Regions from separate parts of the Sphingomonas oryzagri genome, predicted to be linked through region 3. Evidence: predicted binding sites of a transcription regulator. Region 3 holds the regulator's gene; each other region holds the start of a gene.
The links. Region 3 encodes LexA, which represses DNA repair genes until DNA is damaged. Its sites were predicted from a motif close to GTTCCNCNCTTGTTCT; they were not measured.
Positions count from the first base shown of each region.

Region 1: the regulator LexA is predicted to act here: its motif matches at 4,059-4,074, upstream of QGN17_RS17470 (DUF6771 family protein).
Region 2: the regulator LexA is predicted to act here: its motif matches at 1,124-1,139, upstream of QGN17_RS11080 (ImuA family protein).
Region 4: the regulator LexA is predicted to act here: its motif matches at 2,014-2,029, upstream of QGN17_RS16085 (ImuA family protein).

Region 1 is NZ_JARYGZ010000003.1:103,593-109,169, forward strand. Features, by position in the region: gene QGN17_RS17450 (hypothetical protein) at 1-231, shown strand, start outside; gene QGN17_RS17455 (hypothetical protein) at 490-1,167, opposite strand; gene QGN17_RS17460 (hypothetical protein) at 1,206-1,757, opposite strand; gene QGN17_RS17465 (hypothetical protein) at 3,097-3,441, shown strand; gene QGN17_RS17470 (DUF6771 family protein) at 4,084-4,281, shown strand; gene QGN17_RS17475 (hypothetical protein) at 4,569-4,952, shown strand; gene QGN17_RS17480 (hypothetical protein) at 5,318-5,577, opposite strand, start outside.
Region 2 is NZ_JARYGZ010000001.1:2,286,692-2,295,457, reverse strand. Features, by position in the region: gene QGN17_RS11085 (DUF6504 family protein) at 1-437, opposite strand, end outside; gene QGN17_RS11080 (ImuA family protein) at 361-1,089, opposite strand; gene QGN17_RS11075 (SOS response-associated peptidase family protein) at 1,242-1,901, shown strand; gene QGN17_RS11070 (HIRAN domain-containing protein) at 2,179-2,586, shown strand; gene QGN17_RS11065 (SOS response-associated peptidase) at 2,660-3,322, shown strand; gene QGN17_RS11060 (hypothetical protein) at 3,348-3,611, opposite strand; gene QGN17_RS11055 (amidohydrolase family protein) at 3,931-4,956, opposite strand; gene QGN17_RS11050 (DUF1932 domain-containing protein) at 4,962-5,840, opposite strand; gene QGN17_RS11045 (LysR family transcriptional regulator) at 5,866-7,086, opposite strand; gene QGN17_RS11040 (4-oxalomesaconate tautomerase) at 7,272-8,309, shown strand; gene QGN17_RS11035 (tannase/feruloyl esterase family alpha/beta hydrolase) at 8,353-8,766, shown strand, end outside.
Region 3 is NZ_JARYGZ010000001.1:1,560,687-1,569,452, forward strand. Features, by position in the region: gene QGN17_RS07585 (anthranilate synthase component II) at 1-287, shown strand, start outside; gene trpD (anthranilate phosphoribosyltransferase) at 284-1,291, shown strand; gene trpC (indole-3-glycerol phosphate synthase TrpC) at 1,291-2,082, shown strand; gene moaC (cyclic pyranopterin monophosphate synthase MoaC) at 2,079-2,546, shown strand; gene QGN17_RS07605 (molybdopterin molybdotransferase MoeA) at 2,543-3,745, shown strand; gene lexA (transcriptional repressor LexA) at 3,801-4,481, shown strand; gene QGN17_RS07615 (GNAT family N-acetyltransferase) at 4,550-5,110, opposite strand; gene QGN17_RS07620 (hypothetical protein) at 5,115-5,474, opposite strand; gene QGN17_RS07625 (ComEC/Rec2 family competence protein) at 5,416-7,725, opposite strand; gene gltX (glutamate--tRNA ligase) at 7,812-8,766, shown strand, end outside.
Region 4 is NZ_JARYGZ010000002.1:408,212-416,977, reverse strand. Features, by position in the region: gene QGN17_RS16100 (SOS response-associated peptidase) at 1-258, opposite strand, end outside; gene QGN17_RS16095 (hypothetical protein) at 380-1,255, shown strand; gene QGN17_RS16090 (SOS response-associated peptidase family protein) at 1,252-1,911, opposite strand; gene QGN17_RS16085 (ImuA family protein) at 2,059-2,790, shown strand; gene QGN17_RS16080 (Y-family DNA polymerase) at 2,711-4,264, shown strand; gene QGN17_RS16075 (error-prone DNA polymerase) at 4,261-7,566, shown strand; gene QGN17_RS16070 (HNH endonuclease) at 7,637-8,650, shown strand; gene QGN17_RS16065 (phosphoadenosine phosphosulfate reductase family protein) at 8,641-8,766, opposite strand, start outside.

The DNA.
Region 1 (5,577 bases), on a different contig from region 3:
GAACAGCGCCTTACCTTCCGTCTTGCGCCCGAAGGCATAGTCTATGATTTGACAGACCTTACGATGACCGCCCGCTGGTCTACCACCGCTCTATCAACGAAAGATCGGGCAAAACGCCCTACTTGCTTGGCAAGTGTCTTTCCAAAGCCGTCCATTGCTTCCTTGACGACGGGAGCAGCGATTGCAGCGGCGGTAAGGGCTTCGGGAGGAGGTGGAATAGCCATAACTTGATTAGTGCAACAAGCCAAAGGCCTATGCAATAGTCCGTCGCTCCCGCTCATGCTTTAGAAAACCGGCTTTGGCACCTCGCTCTTTGGCTGAAGAACACTCACTAAGCATCATTGCATTTTGAGGCCTTCCGCCCGCGCCATACCGCGACTTTGGTCTCCATCGGGCCATAGAACGGTATACGTTCAACCGGTTCGCTGGGCGATCGCGTGCTAGTTGGCATCAATTTTGATCGCCCAAACCTTTGATGGTGGCGGCGCGTCAGGCACCGAACGTCCTGCTCATCCAACCCGCCTTCGGCATTGACGGTGTGGCGGGCAGGGTATCGATCGGCGCAGGTTGCTCTTTGCCGACAGGCTCGGGCTGCGTGGCTGGCGTCGCTGCTGCCTGCATCGCGAGGATGGTGCGGAAGCGCCCATGCCATTCATCAAGGCGTTCTGCCGCCCGCCGAACGAACATGGAGTTCGGCTCCTTACCCTGTCCATCCTTGAAGAACACGATCTCATGGACGGGCTGCACAAGGTCGTTGGTGAAGACCTTGAGTGATAGGCGCTTCACGAGGTCCGTGGTCGTCTTCGATCCCGACAGGCCACCGACAAGGAGGCCCGCAGGCCCAAGCAGCACGCCACCGACGATCGCACCCTTCGCTTGGCTCCCCCGATTGGTGCGCGTCAGCAAGCCGCCGTTACGCTCGATCTCGACCGCGACAAGCTGGTCGAAGGTGAAGACCTTGACGCTGGCGCCCCGCATAATCGCAAAGCGGTTGGAAGCGGGATCGAGTGCAAGGCTAGGGCCGAATCCCCCGTCGAACCTAACAGCAGGGTTGAAGCCGTCGATCGTGGCAAGGGCCTGCGTATGCCCTTGCTGTACCTCGGATTGCATGATGCCCATGATGATGCCGCCGATGATGACGAAGGCTACGATAACGACAATGAGCATGTGCTTTGCTCCCGTTGGATTGCGGCGTGGTGCCGACGCTATCGAATGAGATTTCGGAAGTCGGGCGAGGCCAGCGCCTTGCCGATGATGTCCTGCACGGCAGGTACATAGGCCTGCGCAACGTTGTTGCACGCTGCGGTGGCGGCAAAGCCTGCCCTGAACGTGTAATCGTTCGATATGGTCAACGTGGTGCCGTTGCTGGACGTAAGCATGATCGTCATCGACCACCGCCCGTTTTCGCTACCGAGGCCAGAACTGGAATCGATGCGCAGCAGGCGCCCGCTGACCATTACCCTGCCCGGTGGCGGCGCATAGGCGCCCGCTACCTTCAACTCGTCGGCAAGGGCCTTCTCGACATACTGGGCATGGGTAAGCCCGTCCTGCATCCGCATGAGGCCGATACCGCGGCACTTCACATCGTCCTGTGCAGGTTCCTCGAAGGCGCCCACGCTGATGCCTGTAGCGTGAAGGTCGCGGAGCGCGACCACGTTGTCCGTTCCGACAGAGTAGCGAGGCGTTACAGGCGTCGCACAGGCTGACAGGGCACCCGCCACCGTCAAGGCCACCACATGCTTTGTTCGTATCGTCATGCCGCCCCCTGTCCCTGTAGGAGGCGTTCCCGGCTGCGAGCCGGGCGTTGGAAACCCTGCACAAGGACAAGGCGCATGCACCTTTACCGGCGAACCGGCTGGACATACGCGCATGCCACCCGGCCGAGAAAACTCGACCGGACCTTGTGGCAAAGAGGTTTCCACGCCTCACGGTTTGGATTTTGCCGAACCGCATAGGCATCAATGCCAGCGCCAACGATCGGGCGCAATGGGTATCAGTTTGCGTTATGTTCCAACTGTGGATGATTGATATAGGGCTGACCGCATTCGCCCCAATTGCAGCCATCGCCGTAAACGATCATGATACCTCAAATCGGTCATCGGAACGAGCGGGAGAGCCATGAAGTTAAGCACCACGGTGATGGAGCGAATTGGCGTCGCGACCCTAATCGTCGGAATGATGCTGCTCCCAGCGATCGCCTCTATGCATCTTTCGCCCTACTGGATGATCTTAGCGCTCGCCATCGCGTGGAGTGGGGCGTATTTGCGTTCTCGTAGTCGTCGTGCGCAACAGGCCGCCACAATTCGCCAGCGATAGCCACTTGAGCCGTTCGGCTATCGCCCCAAAGGCGGTCGTGAACGCCGCGTTTGCATTTCGCTGATTGCCGACGCAACCTCGCTCCTTTATCACGCTCCGCTGACAAGCGCAGGGCGGAACGATGTTCCATAAAGTTTTACTCGCCGTTGTATCGTTCTCGCTGTTATCGGGAGAGAAATATCCGCCCGCCCCTAGCCACAAGCATGCCGGTCCTATTCAGAGCGATATCATTCAGTCCTTCGCCACGGACTGCGGGGCAGGGATCGGGCGATATTCTGTTTCGCTAACAATGCCGGCAAAAGCGGAAGCATATCTTAGTGGAATAACGGTAGATGGGAGAGTGATCGAAGAACCAGTTCTCAGTGAAGCCAACAGGGCTTTGAAAGGTATTTCGCGGGTTCAATATGCAACCGTCGAATGTATCAATAGCGGTCTCGCCGTTCAGGTTACGGGGTCAGATTCCTCAAAAGACCAGAAACTTTTGGTGATATTCGTAGCTTCTCGGCGCGGTCTTGACGGCATTCGGACTCTACCTGCTGTTTCATAGCCGCGTCTAGAGGAAGTCGATCGAGATCACCTTGGGAACCGGCAAAGAAGCGGCAAGCAATTTCCAAAAGCAGTCCAGCCGTTTTCCACCATCCCATGCCGATCCGGTGCCTCTGCCGAATCGAATCGCGCGGGAAGCGGCCTGACGGGTTTCGGGCGGAAAATCTGCCGGGCCGTTGTCGCCCCAGTTGGCGCCGTTTCAACGTCTGGACGCGGCTCCTGACAGCCGCCATCATGCTTCCGATGATCGAGGTCCGCGCCCCACTGGAGATCAAAGCTGATCCGCAAGGCGGCTGGGAACTCGTCTTCTGGGTGTTAAATAGTTTCAACTACACAACTCCGTTCCGCGCCATGCTCCGCGAAATTGCGGAGGCATTGGGACAAGACGCAGATGGATGTCTCTCGCTACCCGCTCATGTCGATGGCGAGGATTTCGTAGAAGGAGTCCTGATGTTCAACGAGACATCGCTGCGGGTCTATTACGAACACGCGCTCAGCTATCTGACCTTGGCGACAGGGGATCGAGAGGTGCTGGCGGCGGTGGCTGAGCGTATCCAGCCGCGCATCGCAGTCATTTAACCGAGCGTCAGCTCCCGACTTCTCGCGTCCAAAACCTGCCCGCCCGCAACCCACCATATCCGGACGTTCGCAGGTTGGTGGCAAATTGCCTACAAAAGCGCACAGCGAAGGCACGAGACGGGTTAGGATACCCTACATGCCTTGGCTGTGCGCATCTGGTGGCGAATCAACGCCAAATCGAGGGTTATCGGCCCTCTTCTGCCCTCCTTCGATCTATCGCTTCGAGTTTGGCGATAACGGCTGCGATGGCAGCAGGGTCGATCTGCCCACCCCTCATACAATGTCGGGGAACCGCTCTTACTGAATGCAGATTACAATTGGTTGCGGGACATGCAGCGATTTGCTCACGCCAAGTTCCAGGGTTCAGACTATCATACCCGCAATCTTTACAATGTAGCTCAATATAAGTTTTGTAGCTTGCCAAACTTCTGTTCCTTTTCGATATTACACTCCATAATTGTTGAAATAAAACGGCGTTGCCGTCCGAAGTAATTAGCGCATTGGCAGGTGCATTGTAAAGCCTCTTATCGATGACTTGGATACACATGCGCCCTCTTTGCCGAACGCGGAAACCCATCGGCGGCAAGAGAGCAAGCGCCAAGTGTAATTGCGACCGGGTTCTGTTTATGTTCTCATTGATGCATGGACCGAATCGAACCTGCACGCATTGCCGAAATCCTCGCCGATAGCCCGATATGGGCGAGGCTGGCCCTGACGGCCGCCAACCCTTCTCTCGTTGAAAGGGCAGCCGATACGATGGCGGCGCTGATCGTCGCCCGCCTTGGCGAACCCGAGCCGCCGACGAACGACGCAAGGCAGATGACGCTACCGATCCGTTGAACCGCGCCGCCGTGGAATCGGTGCTATTGTGCCCCTCTCCACCCAAAAAAGTGTGAGACAAACACGCGCGACAAAGCCCCCCGGAAGGAGGCTAAGTGCTTGATTTTATTAAATTGGTGACCCCAACGGGACTCGAACCCGTGTTTTCGCCGTGGACACAAAATCTTGAATTAATTCAATGGCTATTGCCACACAGACGCCTCGAATGCGCCTTATGTAAATCAATGGCTTAGGGTAGCGGTGGCAACGATCTGGCAATGTAGGATTCCACCTGACACGCTTTACAGGTGCCACGATTCGCGACGCTCAAGGACATCTGCTCTGCCGGCTACGACCTCCGGCTCTGGTGTTACGCGTGCGCCCGCGCCGAGCAGATCGATGCCGGCATCTGGCGTCAATTCGAACAGAGAGGATGGCCTATTGAACTCGAAGCCGCCCGTCGCCGATTTCGCTGCCGATGCTGCCAATCGCGCGACGACGTGCTGATCGTTCCCGGCCGGCCGGCTCCGTCACAGGCCGATGCTCCGTTGCCGTCCTTTGAGAACGGAGCCGACATGGTCGCGTGGTTCTATCATCATAATCGAGCGCTGAAAAAGAAGCGCACCACGCTTCACGTTCCCCCTGCCATGATGGAGCGGTTACGACTTCGAATGATGCGACAACCCCGCTAGCCTTCCAAGCTGACATGAATAGCTGAAATCTGCGCGTTCTCGTGTAAAACATCGCCAAAATCGTCTATTGGAGATCAATAGGTTAGCGCTGCGGTGTAAAACATTTCTATTGGCTCAAACGGGCATTCCTACGCCGTTGACGTTCCAGTTGAGCGCCCCTTCCCGGTTGCACCACGCCGCATACATTTGCGCCCCGGATGCCGTGGAGAAGTCACCACGGACCAGCGCTCCGATACCATCCTCCTCCGGCCGCTTAGCCCGAACGCAGAAGCGATCGCGTAGCGGGCCGAAGCCGTCGACGTAGGCTCGGGCGCCTGCCGGCAGCGTCGGAGGCGTATTGCCGGCAAGGCGCCCGAAAAGCCGCATCAGGCCGCTGCCGCCGTCGTGCCGGCCAGCGCTTCGATGCCGTCGACCACCAGCGTGGCGGCGAGCTTGAGGCCGCCAGCGCTCTCGATCGCCGAGGCGAGCGCCACGAGGCCGCTTTCGAGGTTCGGCAGCGTCGCGCGATAGGCCGCCTGGGCAACATCAAGGGCGACGGCACCGATGATGTTGATGTCGGCCTTAATACCCTGCGCCTCAGCCGTGGCGATCAGCGCTTTGGTGATGGCGAACACCTTGTCGGGGC
Region 2 (8,766 bases), 730 kb from region 3:
TCGGCGACCGCGAGCTGAATGGTGGTGCCGGACGCCGCGACGCGGCGCAGGATATCCTTGAGCAGCGGCTCCTCGCCGCCGTAGCGGTGCGCGCAGCCGGTAATGTCGATCCAGATGCCGTCGGGCGGATCGGGGGCAACCAGCGGCGAGTATCGGCGTCCCGCCCACAGCGCGAGCCGCTTCAAGCCTTCGAGATCGTCGTCGGGATCGGCATCGACGATCGCCAGGTTCGGCGCGAAGGCACGGGCTCGCGTGACCGTCATGCCGGGCTGGATGCCGAGCTGGCGCGCCGCCGCATCGACCGCCGCGATGACGCGGCGGCCGTGGTCGGGCAGCGCTGTGACGAGCGGGGCCGAGGCCTCAGGCGGCTTGGCGGCCATCCTGCGCAGCCGGTCTGTCGGCCAGCTGGGCAGGAAGAGCGATACGACCCTGCGCATCGCACCCCTCCACGATCCAGAGATGGGGATCACCGCCACGGGCGCGCTCGAGCGCAAGCTCCCAGCGCGGCCGGCCGAGGCTCGGGATGCCGAGCTGTTCGCTGGGCGCGGCGCGGACCCGCCAACGGGTAACGGCAGCACTCCCCTCGGTCCGCTTGTCGGGATCGCTCGCGCGCCGGAACAGGAAGGCAGGTGTGCCCGACGTTTCGGCTGCAAGCTGCAGGCGACGCGAGGATGTGAGACCGACCTTGCCGAGTTCGCCGACGACGCCGGCGAGGCCCGGATGCCGCAGGCATTCCTCCATCGCGGTCAGCACATGGGTGTCGCTGGCCGTTTCCACGAAGATCACGCGATCGGGATGCAAGCCGGCGAGATGGAGCGCGGGCGCGAACAGGTCGCGATATCTGAGGCACCAGAAGACCGGGCCCTCGAATCGCGAGAGGATGCCGGCGAGGAAGACGGTGGCGGCGGCGTCATCGGCAAGCTCTCGGCTGCCGGCGACCTCATGGAGCGCGCCTGCCGCGATGCCGCTGCCCGGCAGGAGTGCGTCGATCGCCTCCACGCCAAAGGCCAGATGCGCATGGCGCGCGGCGACGCCTTCGATCTCGGCGATCTGCGCACGCAGCTGGGCAAGGGCAGGGGGCTCGCGCATGACGATGGAAAAAGACTCGGATCAGGGGTGAATCGTTCCCTCTTTGTTCGTATCGATCCGGCGCCAGAGTCAAGATGGACGTCAGTATCTTTGTTCTAATTATGTTCCATGTTAGAGAGGCCGCATCGAATCGTTCTGCAACCGAGGACGCCATGTCGAGGCTGCACACCGTCCGCGCCAGCATCGCCGATATCGCCCGGCATTTCGATGCCGAGCCGGCGGCTGGTCTCCTCGTGCCCGAGGAGACCAGGGAGGGCCTGCCCGGTCTCGTCGTCCTCGAAAGCAAGGGACGGCGGATCCTGCGGAGAATGGACTGGGGCTTTCCGCGCCTGACACGCGAAGCCCGGTTGCGCGGCGAGGAGGCGGGCCGGATCGGGTTGGTCGCCGATCTCACGAATTCGATGTGGGACACGATGGTCGTCGACACCCGCTACCGTTGCCTAGTCGTCCTCACCCATTTCGCGAACCCGGAGGGCGTGCCGCGCGCCAAGACCCGCACCTGGTTTTCGGTCCATGGAGAGCCCATCCTTACATGGGCGGGCTTCTGCCGGAAAACGCCTGAATTCGGGCCCGTCTATGCTGGCATGACGATGGAGGCCAATGCCGCCATCCCACCGACAAACGATCGCATGCCGGTGCTGCTCGAGCGCGACGAATATGATCAGTGGCTGCACGGCGGGATCGAGGACGTCATCCGCTTCCAGTTCCGGCCGCCCTTCGCGGCCGAGCGGATGAAGGTCGATCATACCGACGATCTATGGGGGAGCGGTGTGGCACCGCCCGCGACCGAGCGGCAATTCGCTTTGCTCTAAAATGGAACCGCCCCCGCCAGGCGGGAAAGCCGGCGGGGGCGTGCGACCCATTTGCCCTGGCCGTAGATCTACACCCGCAAGGGTTAACGATCAACCTTCGGCCATAGCAAGTATCTGAAATAAAAGGCGCCTCTTAGCCGGGGCGGGTGGCTACGAGGCGCTTTATTCGTGAGGCCGGAGAGCGGGGGGGCAAAAGGTCCGGTCCTCGGGAAGCAGAACGACGATCGTGGGGAGAGGTTCCTCGCGCGCATCGTCCTGCCATGGCATAGCGCGTGTCATGGCCCGGCCCGATATGACCTTGTCCGTCGTCGGCGGCATCCACCCCAACGCGGACGGCGGCAACCGGTTGTTCGAGATCGCGCTGTGCGCGGCGGGCGAAGCGATCCAGCTCGCTCCCGAACCGAAGAACAAGCATGACCCGTCGGCCGTCGCCGTGTTCAGCGCACGGGGCATCCAGATCGGCTATCTGAGCGCCGAACGGTGTGGGTGGATCGGATCGAAGATCCGGCTCGGCGAGGAGATCCGGGCGGTGTTCCAGGCGCCGGAGAAGGGCGGGGCGCTGATCCGGGTGAGCTTCTCGGGCGAGGATCCCGTCATTCCTCCATCGCGGCCTGCGCAAACAGCCGGACGCTCGCCGGAATGGGACGACAGTTTCTATCCGGACGAGATCTGGCCCGACGCCTGACGGGCAAGCCGGTCGAGATGCGGACGCCGATGTCCGCATTGGCGGCCGCCGGCTTCCATGTCATCCTCGCGCGATGTGCAACTTATACACCGAGCGCTTGGGCCCGGATGCGGTCGCGGCGCACTTCAATGTTCGCAATCCCCTGGCGTCGAACGCCGGCGCGGAAGTCTTTCCTGGCGGTACCGGCATGGTCGTCCGCGAGGAGGGCGGCGAACGCATCATGCAATCGATGACCTGGGACTTCCCGGTCCGCTTGAAAACCATGGCTCCCACAGCCAAACCGAAGGCGGTCAACAATATCGCCGACCTCGAGAAAGGGATGTGGAAGCGGCATGCGGTCAATCCGCGCGGGCGTTGCCTGATCCCTCTGACTGGCTTCGCCGAGGCCGAGGGTCCGAAAGGGTCGATGACCCGCACCTGGTTCAATGTGAAGGGCCAGCCGATCTTCGCCTGGGCTGGCCTATGGACTGACGATCACCAATATGGCTGGGGGCCGGTCTATTCCGGTGCCATGACCGAGTGCAACGAGGCGATACGGCCGATCCATAGCCGGATGCCCGTGCTGCTGGTGCCGGAGGAATATGATCACTGGCTTCACGGCAGCTTCGAGGACACCGTCGCATTCCAGAAGCGCTGCTTTCCCGATGACCTGATCGAGATCACCCGCACCGATGAGCTTTGGGTGAAGAAGAAGATGCCAAAGCCGGCACCCGACGCGCCCGCGACCTTGTTCTGACCCTCAAAGCTGTTGCGTACGCGGATCAGGCGCCGATTTCGGACACCAGAAAGCGTCCGATCCTGCCCGCCCGTCGCTCGCGCGCGTTGCGGAACGGAAGAAGGCTTTCCTTCATTCGGGCGATGACGGGTTCCAGATGGGGATCGGGATCCGCGAGATCGACCGCGATCATATGCGGCGTGACCTCGTCGGAGACGTAAACCCACACCCTCTTGCTGTCCGGCAAGCTCCAGTACCGCGCCTTGAACAGCCGGTCGGGGAATGCGGTGATCTTTGCGATGGCAGCCATGAGGCTCGGTAGAGGAGGCGCGACGGGAAGCCAACCCCGACGGGCCGGATGCCGTCATAGGTCATCCATCCGTCGCGTCTAATCGCGCTATGGCAAGACCATCGGTGGAACCACCTACAACAAAGGCAAGGTGAGCATCGGTGACCCGCGAACCTTTGGCGTGTCGGCCGGGTTCAACTTCTAAGCGGGACGCGGGGAAGGGGTAGCCAGACTTTGGCTACCCCATAACCAGATACGCAATCGCACACGCCCAAGAGCGGGGGCCGAGCGGGTGCCAAGATATCGAGGCCCCGCTTTATGAAGGAGAGTTGCTCCGCGCTCACAGTCCGCGAGCCGTCAGCAGGGCATCCAGGCGCGGATAGACGATCCTCGCATTGCCCTCGAGAATTGCGTGGCGCTGCTGCTCGGTAATGGGGAGCATGTCCACATATCGCTTGGTGTCGTCGAAATAGTGACCCGTGTGCGGATCGATCCCTCGAACTGCGCCGACCATCTCTGATCCGAACAATATGTTCTTGGTTTCGATGACCTCCGCCAGAAGATCGATGCCGGGCTGATGATAAACACAGGTGTCGAAGAACACGTTGTTCATTAGGTGCTCATCGAGGCTTGGCTGTTTCAGCATATCCGCGAGCCCGCGATATCGCCCCCAATGATAGGGCACCGCGCCGCCGCCGTGCGGGATAATGAAGCGAAGGGTCGGGAAATCCTTGAACAGGTCGCCCTCGATCAACTGCATGAAGGCGATGGTGTCCGCTGCGATATAATATGCCCCGGTTGCATGAAGCCCGGGGTTGCAGCTGCCCGAGACATGGATCATCGCCGGCACGTCGAGTTCCACCATCTTCTCGTAAAAAGGATACCAGAACCGGTCTGTCAGGGGCGGAAACGAGAAATGGCCGCCGCCGGGATCGGGGTTGAGATTGCAACCGACAAATCCGAGCTGGTTCACGCACCGCTCGAGTTCGGCGATCGATCCCGTCATGTCTGCCTTGGGGCTTTGCGGCAGCATGCAGACGCCGACGAAGCTCTCCGGATATAGCCGGCACACCCTCGCGATCAGGTCGTTCGATGCCTGCGCCCATGCTGTTGCCACCCGCTCGTCGCCGAGGTGGGGAGCCATCGTCGACGCCCTCGGGCTGAAGATCGTCATGTCGGCGCCGCGCTCTCGCAGCAGCCTGAGCTGGTTCGCCTCGACCGTCTCGCGAATCTCGTCGTCCGTGATCTCGGGATAAGGCGGCGCCGGCTCGCCGGCCTTCCAGGCGGCAATCTGCTTTTCGCGCCAGGCATCATGTTGCGTGGGTGCCGTCGTGTAATGGCCATGACAGTCAATGATGAGACTCATTCGGTTCACCCGTTGTCGCGATGGGAGAGGAGAGTGCCGAGCTGCTCGAGCTTGGAATCGAGACCTTGGGGCGGTGCCAGTCGAAACCCGCCGATCTCGCGCTGCCGCTCCGCGGTGCCGCGCGACATCGGCGCGCGCATGCCGAGGCCTTCGATGGTCTTTACCACCTCGTCCATCTCCTCGGAACGGCGGAGGCCGTGAACGAGCATACGATCCAGATTATAGTCGAAGCGCGCGACCCAGTCGGCGCTAGGCCAGCTCGTGTCGAGCGAGGAAATCACCTCGTCGAGCACGCCGGACAGCTTGGCGGCCATCGCGCATTCGGCGCTGAGCGCCTCGATCCCCTTGACCATGATCGACCGGATCATCTTTACCGCGCTGGCCGCGCCCACCGTGTCCCCGATGACGCGAACCATATCGAAACCGACCTCACGCAGCTGGCGCGCGCCCTCCTGGGCATGCGGCCCGCTGACAAGCAGAGGCACCGCGCGCCTGCCGGGGTGGACAGGCGCCATGACCGCTACGTCAACGTAGAGGCCGCCCTGGTTCTCGACCACTTCGGCAGAAAGCCGCTTGGTGTCGGGGGCAACCGAGTTCATGTCGAAGTAGAAGGCGCCCGGACGAAGCGAGGCAGCCGTCGCGCGGGCCGCCTGCTCAGCCTGATCCGCGGTCACAAGCGAAAGGATGACACCGGCCTCCGCGACGGCCTCCCCGTTCGACCCGGCCATCGTCACGCCAAGCCGCTGTCCATCGGCCAGCTTGTCGGCGCGCTCATGCACTGTCTCAATCTTCCGGTCGTAGGAGATGAGCTTTCCCGGCATGCCCACGACGAACGCCTGGGCGGCCTCTCCAAAGCCGATCACCGCAATGCTGCCGATATTCATCCGCGCAGGTAGCCGCGAGCCGCCTTCAGCGCCCAATCGGAACAGGGGCGGCTGATAGGTTTTCCGGAATCTTCTCTGATGCGACCTGCTCAAGGCAGTCCATGAATCGGCGTTGAACCGAGGTCGGGCGCCATCCTCGCCGACAGGTGATGCCGACCGTTCGCACGCCATGAGCCACTGGCTTCCCGATGCGCGACAGCAGACCGCTCTCGATCTCGACCGACACTTGGCCCGGCGAAAGCAAGGTCAGCAAATCGGTGCCAGCAAGAATGCCGCGGATCACCATGATGGAACCGCATTCAACCGGCGCCGGTGGGTGACCGACCTCGTCGAAAAGGGCGGTCCACTGGCTTCTGAGCGGTGCCCCGACGGCAGGCACGACCCACTCGTAGCCAGAGAGTTCGGCAATCGTCGGATCTTTTCCGGCCAGTGGATGTCCGGCTCGTCCGACGACGATCAACTCGTCGCGGAGCAGCATACGTTGTTCGAGATCCGGCGGTATCTCCTCGCGGAGCGCGCCGATCATAAAATCGATCACCCCGTCGATCAGCGGCTCCACCAACTCCCGCCACGATCCCTCCACGACGCGCAGGCTCGATCGCGGGCGTCCGTTGAGGAACTGCGCTATCGCTTCGGGCAGGACGCGTGCCCTGGCGAGCGGCATGGCGCCGACGATGACGCCGTCGATTGCCTCCTGCTCGCCGCAAACCTCACCAATGCCAGCGGAAATCTCCGTCGCCGCAAGGCGCACACCGCGGACGAGACGGTGCCCCGCCGGCGTGAGCTGAACGCCGCGCCCGTGACTGGCGAATAGCGAGTGTCGGCCAATCTCTCCGAGATCGCGCACCGCCCGATGGAGCGATGGCGCCGACATCCCTGTCGCCTGGGCGGCGCTCGCAAATCCGCCATGGTCAGCTACCGCCAGGAAGGCGCGGAGCTGGGTACTGGTCATCAGCAGTTCGGGCCTCGAAAAGCCTCGCCCGCCCGCCTTGGTCGCCGCATGCAGACGTTCGAAAGCCGCCGATGCTCGATCCGCCATCACGCGCCCAGCTTCCGTGGCGGCGACCCCGTCATGTCGGCGGTCAAAGAGGACGACACCGAGCCGTTCCTCCAGCCTCGCAAGGCCCTGAGTAAGCGCCGGCTGCGAAAGTCCCGCATCTTCGGCTGCCGCCCGCATGCTGCCGAGGCGCACGATCGATCCGAGGGCGCGAAGGTGACGAAGGTTTAGGTCGAACGGATTGACCATGTCTCTATTAGCATCTCCTTATCGCTATTGCTTCTATCGAATGGCGTTCGATCCGGCCAACGCGAATTGCTTGTCGTCCACGGCGCGGAGGGCGAATGTCGGATCGAGTGGTCCAAAAGATCGAGCGCGCGGACCCTGATGTGTTCGGCGGCTTGGCTACCGCCGGTGGCGACGGGACCCCCTGCATGTGGATGCGAGGTGGCACCTCCAAGGGGGCGTTTTTCCTTGCTTCCGATCTGCCAGAGGATCCTGACGCACGCGCAGGCCTGCTGCTCCGCATCATGGGCTCGCCAGACCCGCGCCAGATTGACGGCATGGGTGGCGCCGACCCGCTAACCTCGAAGGTCGCTATCGTCTCGTCCTCGGATCGCGACGGCGTGGACGTGGAATATTTGTTCGTTCAGGTCTTCGTCGATCAGGCGATCGTCAGCGATAGTCAAAATTGCGGAAATATGCTGGCTGGTGTTGGCCCCTTCGCAATCGAGCGCGGGCTCGTCGCGGCAAGCGCAAACGAGACCCGCGTTTCGATTCTCATGGCGAATACGGGCCAGGTTGCAGTCGCGACCGTCCAAACGCCGGATGGCCGACCAACCTACGAAGGAGAGGCCTCAATCGACGGCGTGCCAGGCACGGCGGCGCCGATCCTGCTGGAATTCCGCGACACCGCTGGTTCGAGCTGCGGCGCTCTCCTGCCGACGGGCAGGCCCTTTGACATGATCAACGGCGTCGCATGCACCCTTATCGATAATGGCATGCCATGCGTTGTCATGAGGGCCGCCGACGTCGGCGTGACTGGATATGAAGATAGGGACGAGCTTGATACGGCGTTCGAGGTGAAGGCCCGGATCGAGGCGATCCGGCTCGAGGCCGGACCGATGATGAACCTCGGAGACGTCCGAGAGAAGAGCGTGCCCAAGATCATGTTGGTGGCCGCGCCACGCCGCGGCGGCGCTATCACGGTCCGGAGCTTCATTCCACACAGGGCCCACGCCACCATCGGCGTCTTCGGCGCCGTGACCGTCGCGACAGCATGCTTCGTCGAAGGCTCGACCGCAGCAGAACTTGCCACCGTGCCCAATGGCCTGCGGAAGACGCTCTCGGTCGAGCATCCGACTGGCGAGATGAGCTGTGTGCTCGACGTGAGTGCAGCATCAGGAGGGGTTGAGGCCGCGGCGCTGCTCAGGACGGCGCGCAAGCTGATGGACGGGTGCGTGTTCTGCTGAGGGGCGCACCGCCAAACCACAATATCTAGGAGGGAGGTTCTCAGTGTCGATCCGAACGATAGCACATGGCGCGGGGTGGAGCGGGCCACTGGCGCTGTTCGCAGCATTGCTCATCGCGGCCATTCTGCTGATCCAACCGAAGGCGCGGGGGGCAGAGCCGAGCGGCGCGGCGGGCGTCGCGTCGCTCGCGGCCGTTCCGGCAACGAGCGACTGCGCCGCGCTCGCAAAGGTCGACCTCGTCCATATCGGTGGCGCGGGGAGCGTCATCAACAGCGCGGTAGAGACGGTAGGCGCGCAGCAGGCGACGGTCTGCGCCGTCGAGGGTACACTCGCGCCCGCGATCAAATTCCGGGTCGAACTCCCCACGAAAACATGGACCCAGCGCTACCTGCAGACCGGATGTGGAGGCCTGTGTGGCAACCTCAACATCCGGATCGGAGCCGCCGACGGATGCCCC
Region 3 (8,766 bases):
CCAGCCGCGTCGTCCATGACGGCACCGGGTTGTTCGAGGGTCTGCCCTCGCCCTTCACCGCGACGCGCTACCACTCGCTGATCGTCGAGGAGGGCGATCTTCCGTCCGCGCTGATCGTCAATGCGCGCAGCGAGGACGGCACGATCATGGGCTTCCGCCACGAAAGCCTGCCGATCCACGGCGTGCAGTTCCACCCGGAGAGCATCGCGACCGAGCATGGCCATGCCATGCTGGCCAATTTCATGCGGTTGGCCGGCATATCGGTGACGGAGCGTGAAGTCGCATGAGCATCGTCGCGCTGCTCCCCGATCCCGCCACCCCGCTCGAGTTCGAGACTGCCGAGGCCGCCTTCGCCGACATCCTCGACGGCCGGGTGCCGGAAGAGGCGATCGCCGCCTTCCTCACCGGCCTGACGATGCGCGACGAGACCGCCACCGAGATCGCCGCCGCCGCCCGCGCGCTGCGCGAGCGCATGGTCGAAGTGACGGCCCCGGCCGGGGCGATCGACGTCTGCGGCACCGGCGGCGACGGCGCGCACAGCCTCAACATCTCGACCGCCGTCTCGATCGTGGTGGCGGCCGCCGGCGTGCCCGTGGCCAAGCACGGCAACCGCGCCGCCTCCTCCAAGGCGGGCGCCGCCGACACGCTGGAGGCGCTGGGCCTGAACCTCGATCGTGCCGCAGCGACCGCGCAGGAGTCCCTGGAAGAACTGGGTTTGTGCTTCCTCTTCGCGCAGACCCATCATCCCGCGCTCGGCCGGCTGGCGAAGGTGCGCAAGGCGATCGGGCGGCGGACGATATTCAACATCGTCGGCCCGCTCTGCAATCCGGCGCGCGTCACCCGCCAGTTGATGGGCGTTGCGCGCACCGACTATCTCGGCACCGTCGCGCGCGCGCTCGATCTGCTCGGCACCGAGAGCGCGATGATCGTGGCCGGTGACGAGGGACTGGACGAGCTTTCGATCGCGGGCGGCAGCCGCATCATCCGCTTGGGCGACTGCGGTGGCCCCGATCTTTGGCGCGAGGAGCATGTCGTGCCCGGCGATGTCGGCGTCGAGCCGCACCCGCTCACCGCGATCCGGGGTGGCGACGCCGCTTACAACGCCGCGGCGCTGGCGCGACTTCTCCAGGGCGAAACCGGGCCGTATCGCGATGCGGTGCTGCTCAACGCGTCCGCCGCGCTGATCGTCGCGGGCCGCACCACCGATTGGCAGGAGGGTGCCGACATCGCCGGTGCCGCGATCGACGACGGATCGGCCGAAGCCCTGCTCCAGCGCTGGATCGCCTTCTGATGGGAACCGTGCTCGACAAGATCCTAGACACCACGCGCGCCGAAGTGGCGCGCCGCAAGGCCGAAGCCCCGCTCTCCGCGATCGAGGCGACCGCGCGCGCCCAGCAGGCTCCGCGTGGCTTCGCGGCGGCGCTGTCGCGCAAGGCCGAAACCGGCCATGCACTGATCGCAGAGATCAAGAAAGCATCGCCTTCCAAGGGGCTGATCCGGGCCGATTTCGATCCGCCCGCCCACGCTCGCGATTACGAGACCGGTGGCGCTGCCTGCCTCTCGGTACTCACCGACAAGCCCTTCTTCCAGGGCGACGAGGCGTATCTGGTCGCAGCGCGCGCGGCCTGCGCGCTGCCGGCGATCCGCAAGGATTTCATGGTCGATCCCTGGCAGGTCGCCGAGGCGCGCGCGATCGGCGCGGACGCGATCCTGATCATCGTCGCCGCGCTCGACGACGGCGCGATGGCCGAGATCGAGGCTGCCGCGATCGACCACGGCATGGACGCGCTGGTGGAAATCCATGACGAGGCCGAGCTGGAGCGCGCGCTCCGCCTCCGCTCGCGGTTGATCGGCGTCAACAATCGCGACCTGCGCGACTTCTCGGTCGATCTCGGACGGACCGAATCCCTTGCGAAACTCATGCCGCAAGGCACGCAAATTGTTGCCGAAAGTGGCCTCACGGCCAAGGCGGATCTCGATCGGCTGGCGGCGGCGGGCGTCCACCGCTTCCTCGTCGGGGAGACGCTGATGCGGCAGGCCGACGTCGCTCTCGCGACGCGCGCATTGCTGACCGGGGCATGAGCCGCCTCACCCATCTCGACGATCAGGGCGCCGCCCGCATGGTCGATGTCTCGGCCAAGCCCGCCACTGCGCGCGAGGCGACCGCGACCGGGCGCATCGCCATGTCTCGGCAAGCCGCGACGGCTATCCGCGACGGCGCGGTGAAGAAGGGCGACGTGCTGGCGGTCGCACGCGTCGCTGGCATCATGGCGGCGAAGCGCACGGCGGATCTGATCCCGCTCTGCCACCCGCTGCCGATTTCCGGCGTGACGCTCGATCTCTATGCCGGCGACGACGGGGTGATCGCGACGGCGACCGTGCGCACCACACATAACACAGGCGTAGAAATGGAAGCGATGTCAGCGGTTTCCGTCGCATTGCTCACCATCTACGACATGGCCAAGGCGCTCGATCGCGGGATGGTGATCGGCGAGGTGCGGCTGCTCGCCAAATCGGGCGGGCGCTCCGGCGACTGGCGGGCATGAGCCTCTTGCCGGTGGCGGAGGCGCAGGCGCGGCTGCTCGCGCTTGCCGCCCCCCTCCCGGTCGAAACGGTGCCGCTGGTCGATGCGGTCGGCCGCTGGACCGCCGGAAACGTGCTCGCGCTCCGCGATCAGCCGAGCCGCGACCTCTCCGCGATGGACGGTTATGCGATCCGCTACGCCGAACGGCCCGGCCCGTGGACGGTGATCGGCGAAAGCGCGGCCGGAGGCGGGCTGGATCGCCCGCTCGGCACCGGCGAGGCCGCGCGGATCTTCACCGGCGCCCCCGTGCCGGACGGCGCCGACTGCGTGCTGGTGCAGGAAGAGGCGGAACGCGCGGGCGACCGGCTCACTATGAACGGCGAAGGGCCGCGCCGAGTTGGTGGCAACATCCGCCCACAAGGCACTGACTTCAAAAGCGAAACAATCTTGATCGCCGAGGGTCGGAAGATCGACGGCCGGCATGTCGCTCTCGCCGGCATCGGCGGCCATGCTACCGTCACCGTCCGCCGCCGCCCTCGCGTCGCGCTGATCTCGACCGGCGACGAGCTGGTGCCGCTGGGCCAGCCGACACCCGGCGCGAACCTGCCCGCCTCCAACGCACCGATGCTCGCCGCGCTGCTCGCCGGCCGGCCGGCGGAGGTGCGCGATCAGGGCATCGTGCCCGACGATCTCGACCGGATCGCCGCCGCCTTCCGCACCGCAGCCGCGCAGGCCGACATCATCGTGACAACCGGCGGCGTCTCCGTGGGCGACCGCGATCTCGTCCGCCCCGCGCTCGAGAAAGCCGGCGCACGGCTCGATTTCTGGCGGGTCGCGATGCGGCCGGGCAAGCCGCTGCTCGCCGGTACGCTGGACGGCGCGATCGTGCTCGGCCTGCCCGGCAATCCGGTGTCGAGCTACGTCACCGCCTGCCTGTTCCTGCTGCCGCTGATCGCGCAACTGGGCGGCGCGGCCGATCCGTTGCCCCGCCCCCGTACCGTTACATTGGGCGCGGCCCTGCCCGCCAACGGCCAGCGCCAGGATTATCTGCGCGCGCGTATCGAAAACGGCCTCGCCTTCGCGCCCGACGGGCAGGATTCGGCCGCGCTGATGGCGCTGGCGGCGGCGGACGGGTTGATCGTTCGTCCCCCGCATGTTCCGCCGGCCGCGATCGGGGAATCGGTGGAAATGCTCGATCTCCGCGACGCTGGAGGGCATTGACAGGTTCGTTTCGGTTTCCTACACGTTCGCCATCCGTTCCAGACAGGAATTGGCGATGCTGACGCGCAAGCAACACGAACTGCTCCTCTTCATCCACGATCGCCTCGCCGAAAGCGGCGTGTCGCCCTCGTTCGAGGAAATGAAGGAGGCGCTGGACCTCAAGTCGAAATCCGGCGTGCACCGCCTGATCCGGGCGCTGGAGGAACGCGACTTCATTCGCCGCCTGCCCAACCGGGCACGTGCGCTGGAAGTGTTACGGATGCCCGAGCGGGTGATCCCGGCCAAGCCTGCGGCGGCGGCCAGCCCTCCCGCGCCGGCTTCGGTAGCACCCAAGATCCCGACCGCCGCCAACGACAGCGTGATCGAGCTACCGCTTCATGGTCGCATCGCCGCCGGCGTTCCGATCGAGGCGCTGGAGGGTCAGGCGACGCTCCCCGTCCCCGCAGCGCTGCTCGGGCCGGGCGAACATTATGCGCTGGAAGTGTCGGGCGACTCGATGATCGAGGCCGGTATCCTCGACGGCGACTATGCCCTCATCCGCCGCACAGAGACCGCCCGCGACGGCGAGATCGTGGTCGCGCTGGTCGACGAGGCCGAGGCGACGCTCAAATATTTCCGCCGCGAAGGCCAGATGATCCGGCTCGATCCGGCCAACCACGCTTACTCGCCGCAGCGTTACCAGTCCGGGCAGGTGCGCGTGCAGGGCAAGCTGGCGGGGCTTCTGCGCCGCTATTGAGTGGAACGGGGTTTGGAAGAGCTTTGGCCGGAACGGCTGGGTGGCACGCGGTTGATCGGGGATCGCCTTCAGCGAAGCAGGCGCGACAGGTCGCGCCAGCCATAAGCGATTTCGACGAGCGTCGCGCCGCTCTGCCCGTCCACGCGTTCGCTTATGAGTTCAGCCTCCAGCGCAGTGTAGAAGGCACGCGCGGCGACATTCTCGCGAAGCACCCAGAGGCTCACCGCCTGATGCGCCTGGAGTAATAACCTCCGCGCCATCGCCGCCATCAGCAAGCGCCCCACGCCGCGCCCGTGATGGGAGCGTAGCACGTACAGCGCGCCGATTTCGCTGCTGAAGCCCGCTTCGGCCAACGCCTCGTCACGCTGCAGGCCGCATGCGCCGAAGCCGATCAGGTTTCCCTGATCCTCCGCCACGAAAAGGCCCACGCAACCCGCCGCCTGCGGATCGGCGAGAACCCGGCTCCACATGGTTGTGCGCGCATCCACGTCGATGATCGAAAGCATCTCGTCCGGCATCAGACCGGCGTAGGTTTCGCGCCACGAGGCAACATGCACCGCGGCGATCCGGCCGGCATCCCCGTCCGTTGCCTCCCGAAGCGTCATGCTCCCCGTCGCGCGGCCGAGCACGGCGCTACCCCGCGTCGCAGGCGGTGATGATCGGGAAGGTCCGCTCTGGCTGCTGGTCGATCGTGTAGCGGACGGTACGGCAGCCACGCGCGTCGGCGGTCGGGCTGGGGACGGCATAGCCGGCGAGGCCCGCGTCGGACCAGCGCTGGGTCTGGCCGGTCTTCAACGCGCGGTGGATCGCGTCCTTCACCGCCTGCGAGCCGAGCGGGTTGATGCCGCCGTCGTTGCCAGCCGGCACGGCCGCCGCGTTGCTACCACCGCTGGCCGCGCCGTTCGCGGCGACGGCAACGGCCGGCCCCTGCCCGTTATCGGGCGTTTTCGAGCGGTCGCTGCAGGCCGCCAGCGTCAGCAGGGCCGTCGTCATCAGGGCCATCGTCGCGCCAGGGATCGCGCGCCGCCCAGGCACGCTTGGTGTAGGACGGGTCGGAGCGAGGGGGTGAAGCCGGGTCATGATCGGGCGGCAGCATGGCCCACGGGTGCGCGCCCTGCAACTCCGCGACGCTGGTCACGCCCGGCCGCGCGAGTTGAATGGCGAGGCCGCCCGTCCGGCGGAGCAGCGTCGGGTCGGCCTTGATCCAGCGCGGTCGGCACCAGTCCGGCAGGCGCCGGTCGCTCGCGACGATGTCGGCGGCGGCGCAGGCCGGCTCCATCACCGCGCGATCGATGCGATAGGCGCTGCGCGTCGCCAGCAGGCGCCAGACGCGATCGCCCCGCACGATCAGCGCGGCGCAACTGTCCGGCCCGCAGCGCGCGCCTGGCAGATCGTCCAGCGCCACCGCCTCGTCGCCCTCGCGCCCGGAGAGTTCGGAGAGCGTGTCGCGCATATAGTCGCCGGTCCGTTGGCGCAGCAGCGCAATGCGGCCGTCGGCTCCGCGCACCGCCAGATGCCGCCCGTCACCGGTGATGAAGATGTCGGCGGGGTGCGCCGCCAGCGTCATCGCCATCCCGATCGCGATCGGCAGCAGCCCGAGCAGCCGCGCGCGCGTCCGCCACAGCGCCAGCCACAGCCCGCCCGTCGCGACCAGCGCGAAAGCCGAGCGCGACATGGTCGGCACGAAGGTGACGGCGCCGGGCAGCGATCCCACGGAATGCGCAATCCACAGCAGGAGCGCGAGCGCCTTGCCCGTCATCCACCAGAAGGGCGCGCCCAGACCGACGATATCGGCGAGCAGCGCCAGTGCCTCGGCCGGCATGATGACAAAGGTTGTCAGCGGGATGGAGACGATGTTGGCGGCGGCACCGTAGAGGCCCGCGCGGTGGAAATGGAAGATCGCGATCGGCGCCAGCGCCGCCTCGACGACGAGGCCGGTGAGCAGCAGCGCGACAAGTTCGCGCAGCAGGCGGCGGGGCCACGCCTCCTCGCGCTTTTCAAAAGTCACGCGGACCCAGCGCAGTTCGTGAAGCGCAACGATCGAGAGAATCGCGGCGAAGCTCAGCTGGAAGCTCGGGCCGGCCACCGCCTCCGGCCAGAACAGCACGCAGACCAGCGCGCCGGCCGCGACAAGCCGGAGTGTCATCGCCTCGCGCCCCAGGGCGACGCCGGCCAGCACCACCAAAGCCGCGATCAGCGAGCGGACGGTCGGCACCTCGGCCCCGGTCAACAGCGTGTAGCCGGTCCCCATCACCGCACCGCAGCCGGCCGCGATCAGCAGCAGCGGCGCGCGCAGGGCAAGGCGCGGCCAAAGCGCTAGCAGGCGGAGCGCCAGCACCATCGTCGCACCGACCGCCGCGGTGAGATGCAGGCCGCTCACCGACAGCAAATGGGCGAGGCCGGAACGGCGGAACGCCTCGTTATCGTCCTGCGTCACGGCCCCCATGTCGCCGGTGATCAGCGCGGCGGCGACGCCGTTCTCGCCGGGCGGCAGCTTCGACAGGATGTGCGCGGTGAGCGCGATGCGCATATCGGCGAGCCATTGCGACGGGCGCGAAGGCGGCGCGGGACGGACCAGCGTCACCGGATCGAGCGCCTTGCCGGTCGCGGCGATCCCGCCGAACCAGGCGACGGCGGAATAATCGTAGGCACCCGGCACGGCGGCCGAGGGCGGCGGCACCAGCCGCGCGCGGATCGACACGATGGCGCCGGGCATCAGCCCCGCCACCGCATTCTCGATCGGCACGTTGATGCGGATGCGGCTTGGCAGGGGGGCGTTCGCCGACGCGCCCTTCCCCTCCGTCACCAGGGTTCGCGGCAGCAGCGTCAGCCGTATCGCCCCGCGCGCCGGCAGCGGCTCGACCCGCTCGATCGTAGCGGTGAGTCGGGCGACCCCGGCGCGTGCCAGCGGCGTCACGCCGACACGTTCCGCCTTCCACCAGACCAATCCGCATCCTGCCGCCACGGAGAGCCCGAAGATCGCGACCGCCCGCCCCGTCCGGCCACCCCGCCCGAAGGCGAAGCCGACGAGCGCCAGCGCTGCCATCGACAGCAGCAATCCGGCCCAGGCGCGCACCCCCGGCAGCCAGAACCAGGCCGCGACTCCAGCCACGAGGCCCACCGGCAGCCACAGCGGCAACTGCGTCCGCTCCGCCTCCAGCCAGGCCTCGAGTCGCGCGGGAATCGCCGAAAGCGCCCGGAAACGGCCCTCCTTCAGGCCAGTTTGCCGGGCACCGAACGCCATGCTAGGGCCGCGCGCGACATCCCCCATGGGTGTTCAGTGTGGAGAAAGCCTGCGTGGGTGCAAGCGACGACAAGAATGATTCGACCATGACGGCAACGACGGCGCCGGTGGTCACCCGTTTCGCCCCCTCGCCTACCGGATTCCTGCACATCGGCGGTGCGCGCACCGCGCTGTTCAACTGGCTGTGGGCGCGCCACACCGGCGGCAAGTTCCTGCTGCGGATCGAGGATACCGATCGCGCGCGGTCGACCCAGCCGGCGATCGAGGCGATCCTCGACGGCATGAAGTGGCTCGGCCTCGATTGGGACGGCGACGAGGTCTACCAGTTCGCCCGCGCGTCCCGCCATGCCGAGGTGGCGTTCGACCTGCTCGAGCGCGGCCATGCCTACAAATGCTTCGCCACCGCCGAGGAACTCGCCGAGATGCGCGAGCAGCAGCGCGCGGCCAAGCTGCCGATGCGTTATGACGGGCGCTGGCGGAACCGCGATCCGAAGGAGGCACCCGAGGGGGCGCCCTTCGTCGTGCGTCTCAAGGCCGAGACCGAGGGCGAGACCACCATCCACGATCTCGTCCAGGGTGCCGTCACCGTCCGCAATTCCGAGCTGGACGACATGGTGCTGCTCCGTTCGGACGGCACGCCGACCTACATGCTGGCCGTGGTGGTCGACGATCACGACATGGGCATCACCCACGTCATCCGTGGCGACGACCATCTCAACAACGCCTTCCGCCAGCTCGGCATCATCCGCGCGATGGGCTGGCCCGAGCCGATCTACGGCCACGTGCCGCTGATCCACGGCGACGACGGCGCCAAGCTCTCCAAGCGCCACGGCGCGCTGGCGGTCGATGCCTATCGCGACGAGATGGGCATCCTGCCCGAAGCGCTCAACAACTACCTGCTGCGCATTGGCTGGGGCCATGGCGATGAAGAACTGATCGACCGCGACCGCGCGATCGAAATCTTCGACGTCGCCGGCATCGGCCGCTCGCCCGGCCGCACCGACAGGAAGAAGCTCGAAAACGTCAACGGCCACTATATCC
Region 4 (8,766 bases), on a different contig from region 3:
GCCGATCCACATTGATTTGCGGATGTCCGCGCAGTTGTTGATCGCCTTCGGTTTCGAATCGGGCTTCATGAACTTCAGCCGCACAGGCCAGCCCCATGACATCGATTGGAGAACGCGCCGACCCTCCTCCTCGCGCACCACCAGGCCAGGTGCGCCGGGATAGACCTCCTCGCCGGCATTGGTGTCCATCGGATCGTCGACGCCGAAATGGGCGGCGACTTCGGCGGTGCTTTTGCGCTCGGTGTAGAGATTACACATGGGCGAAAGCTAACATGGCGGCATCACCTCGCCGAGTCCCCGATGCGGCCGCTCTGGTTGACGGGGGGCGGCAAGCCATCACAACGGCGCCATGCCTGTCTGGTCTCCGTTCGGTGGCAAATTGGCCGCCCCGCCCAAGCCGTTCGATCCGCGTTGGTCGCCCCTCGATCGCGTCCAGCACGTCACGCACGTCACACTGGCCCGCCGGATCATCGAGGATGTTACAATCGCTCCCGGCCTTGTCGGAGAGGGCTGCCTCGCCACGACCCGGCGCAGGGTGGTCTGGGTTAGTCCGAACACTTGGGGGGACGGCGCACGCTATGGAAGCGTCGAGTTCGCCTTCGATTGGCTGCCGCTGATAGGCACTCGTTCGTTGATGTGGGTCGAACCGATCAAGTACGGACTTCAGACCGCGCGCTTCCTGTTGACGGACAAGCCCGCAGACTGGTCGGCTCTCGGCTTGGTCCCATATGATCCGGCGGTCGATGACGGCCCGCTCCAGACCGTCGCCGGCGATTGGTATCGACGCCGAGACATCGTGGTCGAGGTCATGATCGACGGCGACATTCCGCTGAGCGGCTGCCTGGAGCTGGGGTTCGTCAAGCATCACCCTTCCTTTTGCAGCCTCAATCGATCGAACTGCGTCGAGGCATCAACCACGCCGCGCACGCCGGCCCGTATCCTCGGATACATCATCGGCGCCGGACTGCATGGCGCCGACCACGCTCTCGCGTCGGGCAACGATCCGATCGGAGGTCTCAACCAGAGCTTTTCCGATTTGTGGTTCAGTCTGGGCGGCAAGAACTGCAAGGGCACGATGGCGGCGATGACCGAGGCCAAGATCGTCGCTCGATCCGCCGCCCTGTTCGCCGGCGAGGGACGGTTCGCCGAAGCGAAACAGGTGTTCCATCTCATCAAGGGGGAGGGTCTCGCGCTCGATGCTTTGCGCGAGGTGATCCGCGATCATTTCGGTCGTCCGGCGCTCAAGCTCGACTAGAGCAGCGCGAATTGCCACTCCGTCGCGGGCGGGGCGGCGCCGCTGTTCCAGAGGTCTTCGGTATAGTCCACCTTCATGCGCTCGGCGTCGAAGGGGAGGCGTCTCTGAAACCAGATGACGTCCTTGATCGAGCAGGTCAGCCAGCGATCATATTCGTGCCGATCGAGCAGCGCGGGCATCCGGTCGTTGGTCGGCGGGATCGCGGTGTTCGCATCCATCGTCATGCCGGCATAGACGGGTCCGAAGTCCGGAAGCGTCCGGCAGAACCCTGCCCATGCCAGGATGGGCTCGCCACGCACCGAGAACCATGCGCGGGTCTTCATGCGCGGCACCCCGAGCGGGTTGGCGAAGTGGGTAAGGACGATCAGGCAGCGATAGCGTGGGTCGACGACGAGCTTGCTCCACATCGGGTTGGTCAGATCGGCGACCATGCCGACGCGACCGGGCGGCTCATCGCGCGCCCTGCTTTCCTCAGTGGAACGCGGAAAGCCCCAATCCATCGACCGCAAGAAGCGACGGCCCTCCCTTTCGATGATGACGAGTCCGGGGAGCCCTTCCTTGGTCTCATCAGGCACGATCAGGTCGGACGGGGCTTCGGCGTCGAAATGCCGCGCGATGTCGGCAACGCTCGCGCGAACCGTGTGCAGCCTCGACATCGTGCAAACCTCTCGCTGAGACTCGACCGGCGCCCAATCTAACATAGAACAAAATTAGAACAAATAGACGCGCGGCCGGCTTGACTCCCGCCCCCATCGAGGAGAACAAAGGAGGAACGATTCACACTGATCCGAGTCTTGGGACGAATGAGGCATGAGGCCGTCATCGAGGAACTGCGCGCGCGCGTCGCCGGCATCGAGCATGTCGGACCGCGTCACGATGCGCTGCCCTTCGGTATCGCGGATATCGACGATTATCTGCCGGGCGCGGGATTGGCGACGGGCGCTTTGCATGAGATCGCCGGCAGCCGCGCGCTGTGCGACGAAGCGGCCGCTACGATCTTCCTTGCCGGCGTCCTTGCCCGGCTGGACGGCCCGGTCTTCTGGTGCCTGCGCTGGCGCGACCTGTTCGCTCCGGCGCTCGATCTCGTCGGACTTCATCCCGACCGTGTGATCTGGGTCGAGGCGGGCAGCGATACCAATGTGCTCATCGCGATGGAGGAGTGCTTGCGCCAGCCGGGGCTGGCGGGCGTCGTCGGCGAGATCGGCAAGATCGGCACGACAGCCTCCAAGCGTCTCCAGCTTGCGGCGGAGTCGTCCGGGGTGACTGCGTTTGTGCTTCGCCGTGCATCGGACCCCGCCGTGCAGGGGCAAGGATCGGCCGCCTTCACCCGCTGGCGCGTGCAGGCGGCGCCGAGCGAACGGCTCGACATCCCGGCGCTGGCGCGGGCGCGGTGGAGGGTGGCTCTCGAACGCGCGCGTGGGCGTGAGCCGCGAACTTGGTTGCTGGAGGCCTGCGATGCGCAGGGTCGTCTCGCTCTACCTGCCCGCCTGGTCGACCGACCGGCTGCGCAGGAAGAGCGGCGCATCGCCGTCTGAGGCGGCGCTCCCCGACCGCACCCTGCCGCTCGTCACGGCGCATCCCGATCATGGCCGCAAGGTGCTGGCCGCGGTCGATGCGGCCGCGCGTGCGCTTGGCCTTCGGCCAGGGATGACCGTCACCAAGGCCCGCTCGCTCGTTCCCGATCTTGCGGTCGTCGATGCCGATCGCCAGGACGATCTCGACGGCCTCAAGCGGCTGGCTCTCTGGGCTGGGCGGCATTTCTCGCCGTTCGTTGCGCCCGATCCGCCCGATGGCATCTGGCTCGACATCACGGGCTGTCAAAGCCTGTTCGATGGCGAGGTGCCGCTCCTGAAGCGGCTTCATCGCCGTGTCGCTGCGGCCGGCCTGACGGTCCAGCTTGCCGTTGCCGATACGCCAGGCTGCGCGCACGCGGTCGCGCGCCACGTTCCCGCCGGCCGGCCCATCGTGATCGATCCCGGCGACCAGCGCCGGGCGATGGCGCTGCTGCCGATCGCATCGCTGAGGCTCGACGCTGGGATCGTCGAGGGCTTGCGAAAGCTCGGTTTCGAGAGGGTTGAGCAGTTGCTCGACCAACCCCGTGGTCCGCTCGCCAAGCGGTTCGGCCGCTCGCTCTATGCCCGTCTCGATCAGGCGCTGGGCATGGCGCGCGAGCCGATCGAACCGATCTTCCCTAACGAGGTGCCGCGAGCGCGGCGCAGCCTTCTCGAACCGATCGGCACCGCCGATGCGTTCGCGCAGGTGATCGGGGATCTCGCTGACGATCTCGCGCGCGAGCTGACCCGCATCGGACATGGCGCGCGCCGGCTCGATCTCTACTTTCACCGTGTCGACGGGCAGGTCGAAGCACGCCGCGTCGGGACCGCACGCCCAACCCGCGACGCTGGTCACATCGTCAAGCTCCTAGCCCCGAAGATCGAGACGATCGATCCAGGCCTGGGCGTCGAAGCGATGATGCTCGTCGCCTCGCTCACCGATCGGCTCGGTGCGAGCCAGCGTGATCTAGCCCGCGACGGGCGCCGCGAGCCCGATCTCGGCGCCGTGGTCGACGCGCTGGCAAACCGCTTCGGCCATCACAGCCTCTATCGTGTCTCCCCGCGTGCGGCGGCGGCGCCTGAGCGGACGATCGAGCTGGTGCCGGCGCTGGCAGCCGCGCAGGGTCGGCGCTGGGCGGACGATTTGCCGCGTCCCGGCCGCTTGATCGAACCGCCGGAGCCGATCGACGTGATCGCGATGCTGCCCGATAATCCACCCCGCATGTTCGTCTGGCGGCGCCAACGTCATGCTGTCGTCCAAGGGGAGGGGCCTGAGCGCCTGCATGGCGAATGGTGGCTCGATAGCGGCGTGGAAGCGCGGCTTCCCTACAGCACGCGGGACTATTTCCAGGTCGAGGTCGAGGGCGGCGGTCGCTACTGGCTGTTTCGTCTCGGTGATGGTGAGCGCGCGGCCACCGGCCCGATGCGCTGGTTCATCCACGGCGCCTTCGCATGACGGGCTATGCCGAGCTTCAGGTCACGACGCACTTCAGCTTCCTGCGTGGAGCGTCGTCTTGCGAAGAGCTGTTTGCCGCCGCCGCGATGCTGGAGCTGCCGGCTCTCGGCATCGCCGACCGCAATTCGGTCGCCGGCGTCGTGCGGGCGTGGGACGCGGAGAAGACGACAGGGGTTCGGGCGATCCCAGGATGCCGCCTCGATCTGGCCGACGGCACTGGCCTCCTCGTCTATCCGGCCGATCGAGCGGCTTATGGCCGCCTCTGCCGCCTGCTGACGGTCGGCAAGGAGAGGGCAGGAAAGGCAGCCTGCCACCTCGATTGGACCGATGTGGAGGAATGGCATGAGGGGCTGATCGGCATCCTTCTGCCGGATCGGCCCGATGTCGTAACGCAGACCGCGCTTTCCCACGCCGCTCGCATCTTCGGCGATCGCTCCTATTGCGCCCTGACCATTCGTAGGCGTCCGGGCGATGCGGTGCGCTTGCGCGATCTGAGCGCAATGGCAGCACGAGCGCGGGTGGCGACGGTCGCGACGGGCGATGTCCTCTATCACGCGCCCGACCGCCGCCTCTTGCAGGACGTCGTGACCTGCATCCGGGAAGGGTGCACGATCGACGAGCTGGGCGATCGACGCGAGCGTTTCGCCGATCGCCATCTGAAGGACGCGGCGGAGATGGAGCGGCTGTTTGGCCGCCTCCTGGGCGACACGCGCCCGGTTGCGCGGAGCGTCGAGATTCTGGACCGCTGCACCTTCGGCATAGGCGAGCTTCGATATCAGTATCCCGACGAAATCCAGACGCCCGGCCGCACGCCACAAGAGGAGCTGGAACGGCTGACGTGGGAAAAGGCGCCGGAGCGCTATCCCGACGGCATCGAAGGCCGGGTGCGCGCGCAGCTCACGCATGAACTGAAGCTCATCGCTGAGCTGGACTATGCGCCCTATTTCCTGACGGTCCATTCGATCGTGCGGTTCGCGCGGTCGAGGGGCATCCTGTGCCAAGGGCGTGGATCGGCGGCGAATAGCGCGGTCTGCTACTGCCTCGGCATCACCTCGATCGATCCGGTCAAATCGGAATTGCTGTTCGAGCGGTTCGTCTCTGCCGAACGACGCGAACCACCCGATATCGATGTGGATTTCGAGCATCAGCGCCGCGAGGAAGTGATTCAGTGGATTTATGAGACGTATGGCCGACGCAATGCCGCCATCGTCTCGACCGTGCAGCGTTTCCGGGCGCGTGGCGCGATCCGCGATGTCGGCAAGGCGCTCGGACTGAGCGAGGACATGACCGCCGGGCTTGCCTCGCAGGTGTGGGGATGGTCGCGCGAGGGTGTCGAGGAGAAGCACGCCGAGGAGTTGAACCTCGATCTGGGCGATCGTCGGCTGGCGCTGACGCTGGAGCTGGCACGCCTGCTGCTCAACACGCCTCGCCACCTCTCGCAGCATCCGGGCGGCTTCGTGCTGACGCGGGATCGGCTGGACGAAATGGTGCCGATCGAACCGGCGGCGATGGAAGACCGTCAGGTGATTGAGTGGGACAAGGACGATATCGACCTGCTCGGCTTCATGAAGGTCGATGTGCTGGCGCTGGGGATGCTGTCCTGTATGCGCCGGTCGTTCGAGCTGCTGGCGGAGGCCAAGGGGATTGCGCTCGATCTCGCCACCATCCCCGACGAAGATCCCGCGACCTATCGGATGATCCGCAAAGCCGACACCCTCGGCGTTTTCCAGATCGAATCCCGCGCACAGATGGCGATGCTGCCAAGGACGAAGCCCAAGACCTTCTACGATCTCGTGGTGCAGGTCGCGATCGTTCGGCCGGGTCCGATCCAGGGCGACATGGTCCATCCCTATTTGCGCCGTCGTGACGGGCTGGAGCCTGTTTCCTATCCACGCCCCGAGCTGGAGCGGGTGCTCAAGAAGACGCTCGGCGTCCCGCTTTTTCAAGAGCAGGCGATGCGCGTCGCAATCGAGTGCGCCGGCTTCACGCCATCGGAGGCCGACCTGTTGCGGCGCGCTATGGCGACGTTCAAGCTGACGGGCGGAGTCTCGCATTTCCGCGACAAGCTGATCGACGGCATGGTGGCGCGGGGCTACGAGCAGGCTTTCGCCGAGCAGACCTTCAAGCAGATTGAGGGTTTCGGCAGTTACGGATTTCCGGAAAGCCACGCCGCCTCATTTGCGCTGATCGCCTATGCGTCAAGCTGGATGAAGTGCCATCATCCCGACGTGTTCTGCGCGGCCCTCCTGAACTCGCTGCCGATGGGGTTCTACGCGCCCGCCCAGATCGTCCGCGATGCGCGCGAGCATGGCGTCGAAGTCCGGTCGGTCGATGTGAACCATAGCCATTGGGAATGTTCGCTGGAGGGGTCGGACGGGCGCTATCAGGCCGTGCGTCTCGGGCTGAACAGAGTGACCGGCCTCGAGACGGAGGAAGCGGAGCGCATCGTCGCGGCGCGAGGGATCATCCCTTATCGCAGCGTCGAGGAGGTCCAGCGCCGTGCCGGCGTCGGGGCCGGCGCGCTCAACAGGATCGGCGAGGCCGATGGACTCGGATCACTCGATCACAGCCGGCGCTCCGGCCTGTGGTCGGTGAAGGGCCTGGCCAACGCGGCATTGCCGCTCTTCGCTGCGGCCGATGCCCGCGAACAGCAATTCCGTGACGAGGCGATCGAGCCGACCGTGACGCTGACCCCGATGAGCGAGGGGGCCGAAGTGGTCGAGGACTATCGCAGCCTCGGCCTCTCGCTGCGCGCGCATCCCGTCTCCTTCCTGCGAGAAGAGCTGGCACGGCGAAAGGTTCGCCCCTGTTCGGCGATCAGGGAGTTGAAGGATGGGCGCGGCATCGACATCGCCGGCCTGGTGTTGGTCCGCCAGAAGCCCGGTAGCGCCAAGGGTGTCATGTTCATCACGCTGGAGGATGAAAGCGGGGTCGCCAATCTCGTCGTTTGGCCCGACCTGTTCGAGAAGCATCGCCGGGTGGTGCTCGGTGCCATGATGATGGGCGTGCGGGGTCGGGTGCAGCGCGAGGGCGACGTCATCCATGTGATCGCGCAGCGGCTCGACGATCTGTCGCCCCTGCTCGGCACGATTGCCCAGCGGGGCGATACGCGCAATCTCTACCCGGTCTCGCGCGCCGATGTCGTGAAAAGCCCGATGGCGTCTGACCCGCGCGATCCGGGCCAACGGCCGCTCGGCCGAAACCCGCGCGACATCTACATTCCTGATCTCCGTATCGGGTCGGGCATCATTCCCGGCCAACCTACGGAGGGTATCAAGCTCAAGCCGAGGGACTTCCGGTAACGATCGCAGACCGCGAGCCGTTGGCTGGGCGGTCCTTGAACGATCGGGATCGCGACGCGACATTCTCACGATGAGTCGCTGCATCTACTGCCTCAAAGATATAGTCCCGCGCGACGTAGCGGTCGGCCTTTTGAACCCCTCACTGGAGCACATCATCCCGTATTCGCTCGGCGGTAGCGACGACTTCGCGACACCCGATGCCCATGTCGGCTGCAACAGTTCACTCGGCGAAACCGTCGATTCTGATTGCATCAACCAGCCCTACATTGTGATCCTACGCCAGAAGTTCGGCATACCCGGCCGGAGCGGAAACGTGCCCGATCTCGTGCTTTCAGCGGTGAGCGCGAACGGAAATGAGCCAGCTACAATGACGATCCCGCACGGGAAGGCCGCCACGTTCAAGCACGAACCGATCGTCATCCGCCAACAGGAGACTTTTGGGGAACAGGTGCTGGTCGTCGGCAATGATGGACAGGTCACGAAAATTGTCAGTGGCATGGCGGCGAAAGCGAAGAAGCGAGGCGGTCGCGTTATCGATCGAGACACCGGCCTGGAACTCGACATCCCTGCTTCGGTGGCCGCATCACCACGCGAGTTTCATAACGAGTACAACGTCGACTTCAGCATCGATCTGACTTCCCTCCATCGCGAAATCGTGAAGATTGCCTTCGGCTTTGCTCATCTCACTTTGGGCTGGCGCTGGACCGCCAGCGCTTACTCCCGAAAATTGCGGGCCATCGCCAGGGGGGCCGGTTCTAGAGCAGACCTCGATGCCATCATCACTCCGGTCGATCCGGAGATTCGGACGGCACTTCCTATGGGCCAAGCCGGGCCTGACGATCATTTCGTCGCGCTCCTGCCTATGGTCGCGGACACCCGGATAATCGTTTCACTCTTCAGTCACGCCCCGCTGAGTGCCGGCGTGCGGCTCCCAATCGATTCAGACCTGATTGAGGCAGGCGTTGCAGAGCACAATCGCGCTCTGGCTACCGTCGATCATCAGAGTCGACGCACGACATGGACCAGCTTCGTGAATTTCAGCGACCACCTTCGGCGGTCGACCGGAGGAGCAGGTTACTTGTGACAGATGAGGCAACCGCCCTCCGCCTCATCAACACCGTAAACGTCATCCACGCTATTGCTTTGCCGGCCAGACAAAGGGTTACGCGGTAGGCGCGCTCGAAGACGGGCCAGGCGCTT